4 regions of the Clostridium sp. TJA020 genome follow, and region 1 is predicted to be linked to each of the others. Evidence: riboswitches for the same ligand, from Rfam matches in the RefSeq annotation. Region 1 holds a riboswitch; each other region holds the start of a gene.
The links. Region 1 has a riboswitch for lysine ahead of AC4FQ1_RS09180 (Na+/H+ antiporter NhaC family protein). Riboswitches for the same ligand answer to the same signal wherever they lie in the genome.
Positions count from the first base shown of each region.

Region 1 (3,222 bases):
GAAGAAGATCATATTATTGTTATGGGTAAATTAAATGGCAATATAATTGAAAAGATGTTTATAAAAGAAATAGACCTTGAAAAAGAAAAGTGGCTTGGTAAAACAATAAGAAAAGAAGAAGTTTTTAATTTAAATAGTATAGAAGATATAGGATACTTAGGAGAGTTTAGAGGATTTTTAAATAAAATAATAAATGAAAGTATTGATATAAATATATATTTAGATTTAGAAAGAGATGAGTTTAACAGTTTACCAACAGTAAGTAGTACATTTGCTAAAAAGCTTAGAAATAAGTATCCACAAGTGAATATAAAAAATGTATTTCCAATATTTGCACCAATAAGACTTGTAAAGAGTCCATCTGAAATAAAAGAAATGCAGAAGGCTATTGATATAACAATTAAAGGTGTTGAATCAATAATGAAAAATATAAAACCTGGAATGCTTGAATATGAATTAGAAGCATATTTTGAATTTGAATGCAGAAAAAGAGGAGTTCGTGATTATGCATTTAATACAATTGCAGCAGCTGGAAAGAATGCAACTATATTACATTATGTAGATAATAATTCAGAAGCTAAAGATGGAGATTTAATTCTTTTTGACTTAGGAGCACAGGTTAATTATTATAATGGAGACATTTCAAGAACATTTCCTGTAAACGGTAAGTTTACAAAAAGACAAAAGGAAGTTTATGAAGCTGTACTTAGAGTAAATGAGAAAGTTATATCAGAGTTAAAACCAGGTATTAATTTCTTAGATATAAATAAAAAATCTAAAGAGTGGATTGCAGAAGAATGTATTAATCTTGGATTAATAGAAAATAAGGAAGAAGTATCAAAATATTATTGGCATAGTATAGGACATAGCTTAGGTTTAGATACTCATGATATAGAAAATCCAGGAAGAAATACAGTTTTAGAACCAGGTATGGTATATACAGTAGAACCAGGCATATATATAGGAGAAGAAGGTATTGGTGTAAGAATAGAAGATGATGTACTAATAACTGATGATGGATGTGAGGTATTAACTAAGGATATGATAAAATCAGTTAGTGAAATAGAAGAATTTATGAAAAATTGTTAATAAAATAAACAAAAAATTAAAAGATATATTGATATATATATATTTATATTATATAATTATATTAATTTAAAAGTGAATAATTTGCGAAGAGATAGAGGCGCGGTCTTTAAGAGTAATGTTATTGAGATAAGCACTATGATATAACATGAAAGGAAATACCGCCGAAGGATATAACTAATGCTTTAATGTTATAATCCTGGGCTTATGCATAATATGCATAAGACTGTCACAAATTATATTTGTGGTGAGCTATCATTCAATGGATTCTTACGTTATATATTTAGAACCTTGAGTGTTATCTCAAGGTTCTTTTTGACTTTAAAGTAAAATGATGGGCCTCTAAAAATATTCACAAATTTTATTTTAATAGGGGGATTCAATCATGAAAAAAAGAAATTATTTAGTATTTTTATTTACCTTTATACTAATGATGAGTATGACAACAGTAGCATTTGCATCAGAAATTGATCCAGGAACTGTAAATGCAGAAAGGTTTGGTATATGGACTATAATACCACCTTTAGTTGCAATTGTACTTGCATTTATTACAAAAAATGTTGTAGTATCTTTGTTTATTGGTGCATTAGCTGGATGTTTTATGATTCAAGTCGTAGATCAAAATGCATTTAATGCATTGATACAAGCCTTTTTAGATTTTATACAAAGAGTCCTAAATTCTTTAGCGGATCCTTGGAATGCTGGAATAATACTTCAAGTTTTAGCTATTGGAGGAGTAATAAATCTTGTTGCTAAAATGGGAGGTGCTAGAGCTATAGCAGAAGCACTTGCAAAAAGAGCAAAAACTCCAAGGAGTGCTCAACTTGTTACTTGGTTTCTAGGTCTTTTAGTATTTTTTGATGATTATGCAAATTCATTAATAGTAGGTCCTATAATGAAGCCTGTTGCAGATAAACTTAAAGTTTCAAGAGAAAGGTTAGCTTTTATAATTGATGCAACAGCAGCACCAATTGCAGGACTTGCAATAATATCAACTTGGATAGGGTTAGAAGTAGGACTTATAAATGATTCATTTACTCAAATTGGAGTTAAAGTTGATTCTTTTGGTGTTTTTCTTCAAACTATTCCATATAGATTTTATAATATTTTAATACTTGCATTTGTAGTTATTACATCTGTTATGCTTAGGGATTTTGGACCTATGAGAAAGGCTGAAGTTAGGGCTAGAAAAGGTATTAAGGATAAAAAATCGGAGCTTGAAAGTATAAGTACAGAAGATGAGATGAAAGTAAAAGAAGGAGTTAAGCTTAGTATTTGGAATGCAATAATCCCAATAGGAGCACTTATAATATCAGCTCTTATAAGTTTTTATTATAGTGGATATACAAGTATAATAGGTGGAACTGATGTAGCACTTAGAGAAGTTGTAACTAATGCACCGTTTTCTTTTACAGCAATAAGAGAAGCATTTAGTGCAGCTGATGCATCAACAGCACTTTTCCAATCAGCAGTATTTGCATCAATAATAGCAATTGCTATGGGAGTTTGTAAAAAGATATTTACTGTGTCAGAAGCTGTTGAAGTTTGGGTAGATGGAATGAAAGGTCTTATAATAACTGGAGTAATTTTATTACTTGCATGGTCATTAAGTTCAGTAATAAAAGATTTGGGAACTGCTAAATATTTAGTTACATTATTATCTGGATCAATACCATCATTTTTACTTCCAAGTATTATATTTATATTAGGAGCTGTAATATCATTTGCTACCGGAACTGCATATGGAACAATGGGAATACTTATGCCTCTTGCAATTCCTCTAGCTCATTCAATATCACCAGATATGAGCTATATAGTATTAAGTACAAGTGCTGTACTTACAGGAGCAATATTTGGAGACCACTGTTCACCAATATCAGATACAACAATACTTTCATCAATGGGAGCTGGATGTGATCATATAGAACACGTAAAAACACAAATGTGGTATGCACTGTTTGTTGCAGGAGCCACAATAATATTAGGTTATATACCAGCTGGATTAAATGTTCCTGTTTATATAATATTACCTGTTGCAATAATAGTACTTGTAATTGCTGTTAAGTTTATAGGAAAACCAGTGGATGAAGTTGTGGAAAATTAATATATTAATTTTTAAAAGTGTGGATAATTTCC
Region 1 covers NZ_JBZEFC010000005.1:66,712-69,933, reverse strand. The annotation lists gene AC4FQ1_RS09185 (aminopeptidase P family protein) at 1-1,089, shown strand, start outside; lysine riboswitch at 1,174-1,349, shown strand; gene AC4FQ1_RS09180 (Na+/H+ antiporter NhaC family protein) at 1,472-3,190, shown strand.

Region 2 (3,222 bases), on a different contig from region 1:
GCTAATTTTTTAGGTGAAGATAGAAAAGATATATTAGATAAAATAGTTTATAATGAGCAAAATTAATATATTTATTTAAGAATTTCAGCAAATATTTCAAAAAACATATATTTTAATGTATAATATATAAGTAATTTATTTTAAGTGAATAAGCTAACTTCTTTTACAGTTAGACATATTATAGTATTTATATGCACTTAATAAAAGTATATTTGGAAGAAGGTAGAAATGATGGAAACTATAAAAGTATTTAATAAAAAAATACACTGGGATGGTTTAAATTTAACTTGTGTAATGGAAAGATATTTAGATACTAATAATATAGCTTTAGAGGTATATGATGAGTACGGTGAATTTTATGAGTGTGTTACACTAGATTATAAAGAAAGCTTACCAAAATCAAACAACGCAATCATAAATAATAGAAACGAATGTGAAGGAATATTAAATGCTATAACTTCAGCAAATCTTGCTAAGGTTGTTGGTAGAATAGATGTAAATCTTTTAATGAGAGATTTAGTTGTAGTTAACAGCAGAGAATTTAAAGAAATTGATGAAGAGTTATTTTTAGAATTTGCTAAAAGTACATATAATGATTTAAGCTCATTTATTGCTTCAAAAGAAAAAGAAGAAAATTTAGAAGAAATTGAATCTATTGATGAGATAGAAGAAATTTAATTAAAAAATTTTTAATTTAAAAATAGGTGTAAGATTAATGCTTACACCTATTTTATATAAAACAAAAGATAAAGGTTGGAGGGTAAATTTATGAAAATTTCTATATTATATGATTCAAAAAGTGGGCATACTAAAAGAATTGGAGAAACAATAAAGCTAGGTGCTGAGAGAGTAAGTGAAATTGAAGTAAAATGTATGAATATTAATAACATTGATATAAATTTTTTAAATGAAAGTAAGGCGGTAATATTTGGTACACCAACATATTTAGCTAACACTACTTCTAATATTAAGAATTGGTTAGATAATTCACATAATATTAATTTAGAAGGTAAGATAGGAGCTATGTATGCTACAGCTGATTACATATGGGGAGGAGCAGATACTGCTATTTTAACATTAATGAATCATTTAATTGTAAAAGGAATGCTTTTATATTCTGGAGGGTCAGCACATGGTAAACCTTTTATACATTTAGGTTATGTTAGTGTAAATGGTGTTAATGATGAAGACAAAGAAACACCTATGATATTTGGAGAAAGAATAGCTAAGAAAGTTAAAGAACTATTTTAATTATAATAAAAGGAGAGTTTAATATGAAAGATACAATTAAATTAACAGATGTTGCAAAAGAATTAGGATTGAATATAAAAGTAGTTACATCAGTAAGATCTTTTAATAATTATAATGCATTTTATAATATATTTGATGATGCTGAGGAAGCGTGTAGACGTTTGGTTATATTAACACCTGATAATAATATTGAAGAAGTATATGATGAAAATCCAAGCGAATTAGTTGAAGAAGGTACATATGTTGACGGAAATTATTGGATAAAAGATTATAAATTAACTACTAATCCCAATAATATTGATATAGATAGTATAAATATAAAAAAAAGCACTTATATGAATATAAAAAATAATATAAAATAAATTGACATTATTAAAAATTTTGTCTACAATTACATAGTCACTAAAAAATAGGTAAGATAGAGGTTGCAATAATAATCAGTACTTTTAATGAGGTAAGCACGATGATTTTTAAGGAAAGGTATTATTGCCGAAATGTACAATGGAAGCTTTAAAATTGTATGTTGGGTTTACATAAAATATATGTAAAACTGTCACAAGTTTTGTGGAGAGCTATCTTTGTGTTTTGAATTTTAGTTATTCGGGCTCAGAGATTAGAATACTTCTCTGAGCTTTTATTTTACCTTTATAAAGATATACTTTAAGGAGGACTAAATGGAAGAGAGAAATTTAAAAAAGGAAATTAGTCTTTTCATGGCAACTATGCTTGTGTGTGGTAATATGATAGGATCAGGTGTGTTTATGCTTCCAGCAACACTTGCACAGCTTTCAGGACCACTTGCAACAATAATTGCATGGATATTAACATCTGCAGGATCAATACTTATTGCAATGTCATTTGCTAACTTAGGATCTAAATATCCTTCAACTGGAGGGGCATATCAATACACTAAGATTGCTTTTGGAGAATTTGCAGGATTTTTAAGTGCATGGTTATATTGGAATGGTTCATGGATAGGAAATGCAGCAATAATAGTAGCACTTTCAAGTTATAGTGCAGCAGTTATACCAGCTTTAAGAGATCCACTTATCTCTATAATTTATACAAGTGCCATACTTTGGTTCTTTACAATTATAAATATAATTGGAGTAAAAAAAGCAGGAAAGATTCAAACGGTAGCTACAGTATTTAAGATTGCATTTTTTGCTATATTCATAATAGTAGCATTAATTAATTTTGATACTGTAAATATAATGCCATTACTTCCTCAAGGAAAGGGACTTTCTACAATATCACTTGCAGCAACATCAACGCTTTGGGCTTTTGTAGGTCTTGAAAGTGCAACTGTTACAGCTGGGGAAATTAAAAATCCAGAGAAAAATGTAAGAAAGAGTACAATTTATGGAATGATTATAGCATCTGTTATATATATGTTAATAAGTGTAGCTAGTATGGGTGCTATGCCAAATTCAGAACTTGCAAATAGTCAAGCACCTTTAACTGATATATTAACTAGAATATTAGGTAGTTCAATTGGTAAGCCAATTACTATTGCAGTTGTAATATGTATTTTAGGTACAACCATTGGATGGCTTTTATCAACAGCACGTGTAGCTTTTGCGGCAGGAGAAGACGGAGTTTTTCCTAAATTCTTTGGAAAACTTCATCCTAAGTATGGAACTCCAGCAAATGCTTTAATAGTTGGATCAATTTTAGTAAATATACTTTTAATAATGAATTATCAAAAGAGTATGGTATCAGCATTTACATTTATAACAATACTTGCAACACTTTCATTTTTACCAATATATCTTTTAACAGCAGCGGCAGAAATAATGCTTATGTTTAAAGGAACAAAAGAATTTAATTTTGGAATTTTCATAAAAAAAGCTATAGTTCCATTATTAGCATTTATATATTCAATTTGGACAATATATGGTTCAGGTGCAGAAACTGTAATGTGGGGATTTATATTAATGCTTATAGGCGTTCCTTTTTATATATATAATT
Region 2 covers NZ_JBZEFC010000001.1:458,262-461,483, reverse strand. The annotation lists gene AC4FQ1_RS02535 (TIGR04540 family protein) at 1-66, shown strand, start outside; gene AC4FQ1_RS02530 (hypothetical protein) at 229-678, shown strand; gene AC4FQ1_RS02525 (flavodoxin family protein) at 769-1,251, shown strand; gene AC4FQ1_RS02520 (hypothetical protein) at 1,275-1,613, shown strand; lysine riboswitch at 1,663-1,834, shown strand; gene AC4FQ1_RS02515 (APC family permease) at 1,926-3,222, shown strand, end outside.
Region 2: another riboswitch for lysine. It lies ahead of AC4FQ1_RS02515 (APC family permease); the one in region 1 lies ahead of AC4FQ1_RS09180 (Na+/H+ antiporter NhaC family protein).

Region 3 (3,222 bases), on a different contig from region 1:
TTCTTTTTCCTTTATATGTTCCAGTATATCCAAACATTCCTCTTACTGTATTATATTGAACAGGGTTTTCTAAGAAAGTTTCTGCTATATATTTAGCTCTTAGTGGATCCCCTGGTAAAAGCACTGTTTCTGCTATATCTCCTAATTTTGCTCCATTATGTGGTGTTGGTACATTTTGTGTCATAAACCATTCCTCCTTTTGCTTTTAAAAATATTATATCATATAATAGCATTTTTTGAAAACCTTTTCCTTATTTTTTTCTTAAAATTTTATTTAATATAAAATATTTCTATAAATTTTAACTTTCTTCAAGAACTAAATCAATGCTATTTTCAGTTACTTCTTTATTATTTATAATATTTCTTTCTAAATCCACATCTTCTAATTTAACTAATTTTGTTTTATATTTAATTTTATATGAAATCCATAAAATTAAAAATAATGGTATTCCTATATAAGATGATATTAACCCCATCCATTCTATTCCTTCTGGTTTAATGTATACAAAACCTTGTCCAATAACAACTACTGCACAAAGTACTAATGCTATTATCGGTCCAATTGGAAATATACTTGCTTTATAAGGTAACTTATTTATATTTTTTCCTTGTTTTACATATGCTTTTCTAAATCTATAATGACATAATGCTATACCAAGCCAAGCTATAAAGCCTGCAAGTCCTGATGCAGCAACAAGCCAAACATAAACTGTACTTTCTGCATAAAATCCTGTTAAAAAACATGCTGATGCTATTATTGTAGTTAAAATAACAGAGTTAACAGGAACCCCTTTTTTGTTAACTTTTGAAAAAACCTTTGGTGCCATATTTTCTTTAGCCATTGAATAAAGCATTCTACTTGATGCATACATTCCTGAATTACCAGCTGACAAAACAGAAGTTAATATTACTGCATTCATTAAAGATGCCGCACCTGCTATTCCAACCTTTTCAAAAACCATAGTAAAAGGACTTGTATTTACTCCAGCTTGTACTGATGGAATTATTAACCCTATAACAATTATAGTTCCTATATAAAATATTAAAATTCTCCAAAATATTGTATGTACTGCTTTCGGTATTGTTTTTTCAGGATTTTCTGATTCTCCCGCAGCAATACCTATAAGTTCAGTTCCTTGAAATGAAAATCCAGCTATTAAAAATATCGAAAATATTGATTTAAATCCTCCAACAAAAGGTCCTCCATTTGAAAATATATTTTTAAAACCTAAACTATCACCCTTCATTATTCCAAATATCATAAGTGTACCAATTACTATAAATACAATTACTGTAATAACCTTTATACTTGCAAACCAAAACTCTGATTCACCATAAGCTTTAGATGATAATAAATTTAATCCTACTATTAAAACTAAAAAAATAATACTCCAAACTATTGCTGGAACATTTGGAAACCAATATTTCATTACAAGTGAACCTGCAACCATTTCTGTCGCTATAGTTATAGCCCAATTGTACCAATAATTCCATCCTAATGCAAAGCCTAATGCAGGATCTATAAATTTTGTAGCATACACTCCAAAGGATCCTGAAACAGGCATATAAGTAGCCATTTCCCCTAAACTTGTTATTAAAAAATATACCATTATCCCTATTAGACCATAAGCTACTATAGAACCTCCAATTCCTGCAACATGTATACTATCGCCCATTGCAAGAAATATTCCAGTTCCTATAGAACCACCTAATGCAATCATGTTTAAATGCCTTGCCTTTAATCCTCTCTTTAGCTCATTACTTTCTGTCTCATTCATGTCTATTTCCTCCTTAGCTTAGTATAAAAATAAAACCCTGAGGAAAAACTTCACTCAGGGTAAATAAGTTCATTTCAATATAATATACTAAACTAATTATGCCTTTGAATGATAGCCCTCCACAAAATAAATTTGTGACAGTCTTATACATATTCTGCACAAAACCAGCATATAATCTTAAAGCATCAATTATACACTTCGGCAAATTTTCCTTTCATATTAAATCATAGTGCTTACCTCATTAATATTACTATTAAAATTTGCGCCTCTACCTCAAAATTTAAATTTATACATTTTTCATTAGTTATTATGCACCTTATTTTTTATAATTTCAACAAATCATATTACTTATTATTACTTTATTTACAATTATTATTATTTATTAATATTTTTAATTTCTTACAGCTATTAAAAATTTTATTTTTATTCCTTCTTTTGTAAACATTTCTTCATGTTCTGTTACTACGTTTCCTTCGAAACCACTATTATGTAAATCATAAGTTATATATTTTATATCAAATCCACTTTCTTTAAAGTATTCTAAAGATTCTTCAAATAATTCATCATCATCTGTCTTAAACCAAATTTCTCCATCTTTTGAAAGAAATTTTTTGTAACTCTCTAATTGTCTAGTGTGAGTAAGTCTTCTTTTTTTATGTCTTTCTTTAGGCCAAGGGTTGCAAAAATTAATGTATATTCTATTAATTTCATCATCTTCTCCAAGCATATCATTTATTAATGCTATTTCTTGTGCCATAAGCTTAACATTATTTATTTCCATACCTTTTTCTTTAAACGCTTCTTCTATATTTCTTTTTGCAAGCACTAAAACTTCGTCTTTTATATCTATAGCTAAATAATTTATATTAGGATTTTCTGATGCATGAACAGCCATAAATGTTCCTTTTCCACATCCTAATTCTAAATATAAAGGTTGTTCTTCTTTAAATGATTTATTCCATTTTCCTTTAAGTTCTTTTGTATCTACTATAAAAAAGTCACATGCTTCAAGCTCAGGTCTAGCCCAAGGTTTTCTTCTCATTCTCATTATATGTTCACTCCATCTTTATAAAGTTTCATTCCTATTATACATAGTTTAAATACTATTAACAACAAAAATTAGGATAGAACTTTTTGTTCCATCCTAATTAAATTTCACAAAATTTATTTTTTAATAAGATTTTTAATATTATTTAATGCCTTATAATCATATAAATGCTTACTGTCTGGGAATGCATTTAATAATCTTCTATTAATTTTAGCTTCTCTTTTAAGTTCTTTTATTCTATTACTTAAATCTAATAATTTATCATATTCCTTATTAGTTCTTCTATTTTGAATTTCAATTTTTAATTTATTTATTTCACTCTCACTAAACTTTTCAAATTGAATACCTAATTTATTTAATTCAACTTTAATATCTTTAACCTTTACTAAATGTTCC
Region 3 covers NZ_JBZEFC010000008.1:42,621-45,842, reverse strand. The annotation lists gene deoD (purine-nucleoside phosphorylase) at 1-184, opposite strand, end outside; gene AC4FQ1_RS11395 (amino acid permease) at 300-1,778, opposite strand; lysine riboswitch at 1,883-2,057, opposite strand; gene trmB (tRNA (guanosine(46)-N7)-methyltransferase TrmB) at 2,170-2,826, opposite strand; gene AC4FQ1_RS11385 (putative ABC transporter permease) at 2,943-3,222, opposite strand, start outside.
Region 3: another riboswitch for lysine. It lies ahead of AC4FQ1_RS11395 (amino acid permease); the one in region 1 lies ahead of AC4FQ1_RS09180 (Na+/H+ antiporter NhaC family protein).

Region 4 (3,222 bases), on a different contig from region 1:
TATCAGGTGTTAATATTATGTTTTTTAATCCTATAAAGATTTCTTTAGGAGAATTAATAGTAAAAGCAGTAAGTATAAAAAATAGATATATTGAAATTAAGATTTTGTACGGGAGAAAAAATTTTTTTAGTTGAAGCATAAATAAAAAAACACCGCCTTTTATAAATCAATATTATTTGTAAACATTATATTACAAATAATACATACTTATCTATAAAATGAATAAATATTTTTTATTTATCAAAAATAAATATTTTAATTAATGGAAGTTGGTTATATAATAAGTTGTAAAGCAAAGCAATGTAAGTTTTTGGAGGGATAAAAATGAGTAAGGATAATGAAAAATATGTTCCAGAAATATTAGGAACATTTAGAAATCATATAATTGAAGCACCTTCTGCAATAAGAAAGTGTAGTGGAATAAAGATATTTGGAAAGAGAATTAAATCAATAATGTTTTCAACTGATGTTGCCATGATAAAAAATACAAATGCAGATGCAATAATGGCAGTATATCCTTTCACCCCCCAACCAAAAATAACTGAGGCTATAATAACAGCAGCTGATGTTCCTGTGTTTTGTGGAGTTGGAGGTGGAATAACTCAAGGTAGGAGAGTTATAAACTTAGCATTAGATGCTGAATTTAAAGGAGTAATAGGGATAGTTGTAAATGCACCAACAACAAACAGTGTAATAAAAAAGATAAGAAAAACAATAGATATTCCTGTTGTTGTAACAGTTGTATCAGAAGATACAGATATAGAAGAAAGATTAAATTCAGGTGCCACTATATTAAATGTATCAGGTGGAAAAAATACAGCTAGAATTGTTAAGAAAATAAGAGAAAAGTATCCTTTAGTTCCTATAATTGCAACTGGAGGAAATACTGAAGAAAGTATATTAGAAACAATAGAAGCTGGAGCTAATGCAATAAGTTATACACCACCATCATCAGCAGAGATAATGGGAGATTTAATGAATATTTATAGGGAAAAAGAATATTAATGTATAAAAGACTTTAAATTTAAATAAATTTATAGTATCATAAATAATAAAAAATAATAATATATTAGGAAAGAACAAATCTTAGGGTAGAGGTGCCGAGATTAAGAGTAATCTTTAGGAGTTTTGCAGACTATGAATAAGGATGAAAGGATGATTGGCCGAAGTTAAATTATAATGCAAATATAATTTTTCTGGGTATGTATATAATATATGCATAACTGTCACATAACGTGGAGAGCTACAAGGATTTTTAAATTACTATATAAGTGAGTTTAGAATATATTAATTTTAGGCTTAAGTTTTTGTAATTATAATACCTTAATGTTATAACGTTATTACCCGTCACAGGAATTTTCCTGTGACGTTTTGTTTTACTTAAATGAATTGGAGGAATTTAAATGAAACTATTTGGTAATATGAGGACTGAAGAAAATACTTTAGTAATTGGAGGAGTAAAAACAACAAAGTTAGTTGAAGAGTTTGGAACTCCTTTATATGTTATGGATGAGAATTTAATTAGAGAAAATTGTAGAAGGTATTTTCAGGCCTTTAGTTGTGAAAATAGAGGTAATAAGGTAGCCTATGCTGGAAAAGCATTTTTAACTTTAGCGATGTGTAAAATAATAGAGGAAGAAGGCTTATGTTTAGATGTTGTTTCAGGTGGAGAATTATATACAGCATATAAAGCTGATTTTCCATTAAAAAAAGTATTATTTCATGGAAATAATAAAACATTAGAAGAAATTGAAATGGGTGTAAAACTTGGTGTTGGAACATTTGTAGTGGATAATTTATTTGAAATAGAACAGCTTAATAAAATTGCTAGAGATTATGAAAGAAAGCAAGATATTTATTTAAGAATTACTCCAGGTATTGAGGCACATACACATGAATATATAAAGACAGGACAAATTGATTCTAAGTTTGGTTTTGCACCAGTAGGAGATAATATAATAAATGCTATAAAAAGGGCTATAAAATTGGAAAACATAAATTTACTTGGGCTTCATTGTCATATAGGTTCACAAATATTTGAAATAACTCCTTACGAAGATGCGGCTGAGATAATGCTTAATTTAATAAATAGAGTTAAGAATGAAACTGGATATATAATAAAAGAGTTAGATTTAGGTGGTGGATTTGGAATATATTATAGTGATGAAGATAAACCAAGAGAAATAGAGGAATATTGTAATGCTATAATAAATAAAGTAGATGAAGTTTGCAAAAATTTAGAATTGGAAAGACCTATACTTATTATAGAGCCGGGAAGGTCAATAGCTGGAAATGCAGGAATAACATTATATACTATAGGCTCAATAAAAAATATACCATCAGTTAGAAAATATGTATCTGTAGATGGTGGTATGACTGATAATATAAGACCAGCATTATATAAGGCTAGATATGAATGTATAGTTGCAAATAGGGTTATATATGATGCTAAAGAGAAAGTAACTATATCTGGAAAGTGTTGCGAATCTGGTGATATATTATTAAATGCAATAAAAATACCATCTGTTTTAAGTGGAGATGTTCTTGCAGTTATGTCAACGGGTGCATATGGTTATTCAATGTCTAATAATTACAATAAGATTCCAAAGCCAGCAGTTATTATGGTTAAAGATGGAAAAATTAAAATTATATGTAAAAGAGAGAGCTATGATGATATAATTAAAAATGAAGTAATTTAAATTTAACTGAAGGGTATAAAGTGGGGAAAAGTATGGGAAAAAAATTTATTATGGACATAGTCTGTCCTATTATCTTAGCTGTAATATTAGCTTTACTAATAAACAAATTTTTAATTTTTAAAGTAGAAGTTCCTACATCATCAATGGAACCTACTATAAAAGTAGGAGAAAAGTTTTTAGTAACAAAAGTTTATAATTTTAACAATTTAAAAAGAGGGGATATCATAGTCTTTAAAAATAAAGAAAAAAATGAGATTATGATAAAGAGGCTTATAGGTCTTCCAGGAGATGAAATTGATGTAAGAGGAAATGAACTTTATATTAATGGAGAATTTATTCAAGAGGATTATGTGAAAAATCCAGATGGTTTTTTTGGGGAGTTCAAAGTTCCAGAAGGTAAATATTTTTTCTTAGGAGATAATAGAAAAAATTCAGCTGACTCAAGGTATTGGGAAGATCCATATATTCCAAAGGAAGATATAAAAGGTGAGGCACAACTTAGAATATATCCAATAAGGGAATT
Region 4 covers NZ_JBZEFC010000002.1:280,196-283,417, reverse strand. The annotation lists gene AC4FQ1_RS05210 (DUF1576 domain-containing protein) at 1-139, opposite strand, end outside; gene AC4FQ1_RS05205 (beta/alpha barrel domain-containing protein) at 325-1,005, shown strand; lysine riboswitch at 1,085-1,254, shown strand; gene lysA (diaminopimelate decarboxylase) at 1,404-2,699, shown strand; gene lepB (signal peptidase I) at 2,732-3,222, shown strand, end outside.
Region 4: another riboswitch for lysine. It lies ahead of lysA (diaminopimelate decarboxylase); the one in region 1 lies ahead of AC4FQ1_RS09180 (Na+/H+ antiporter NhaC family protein).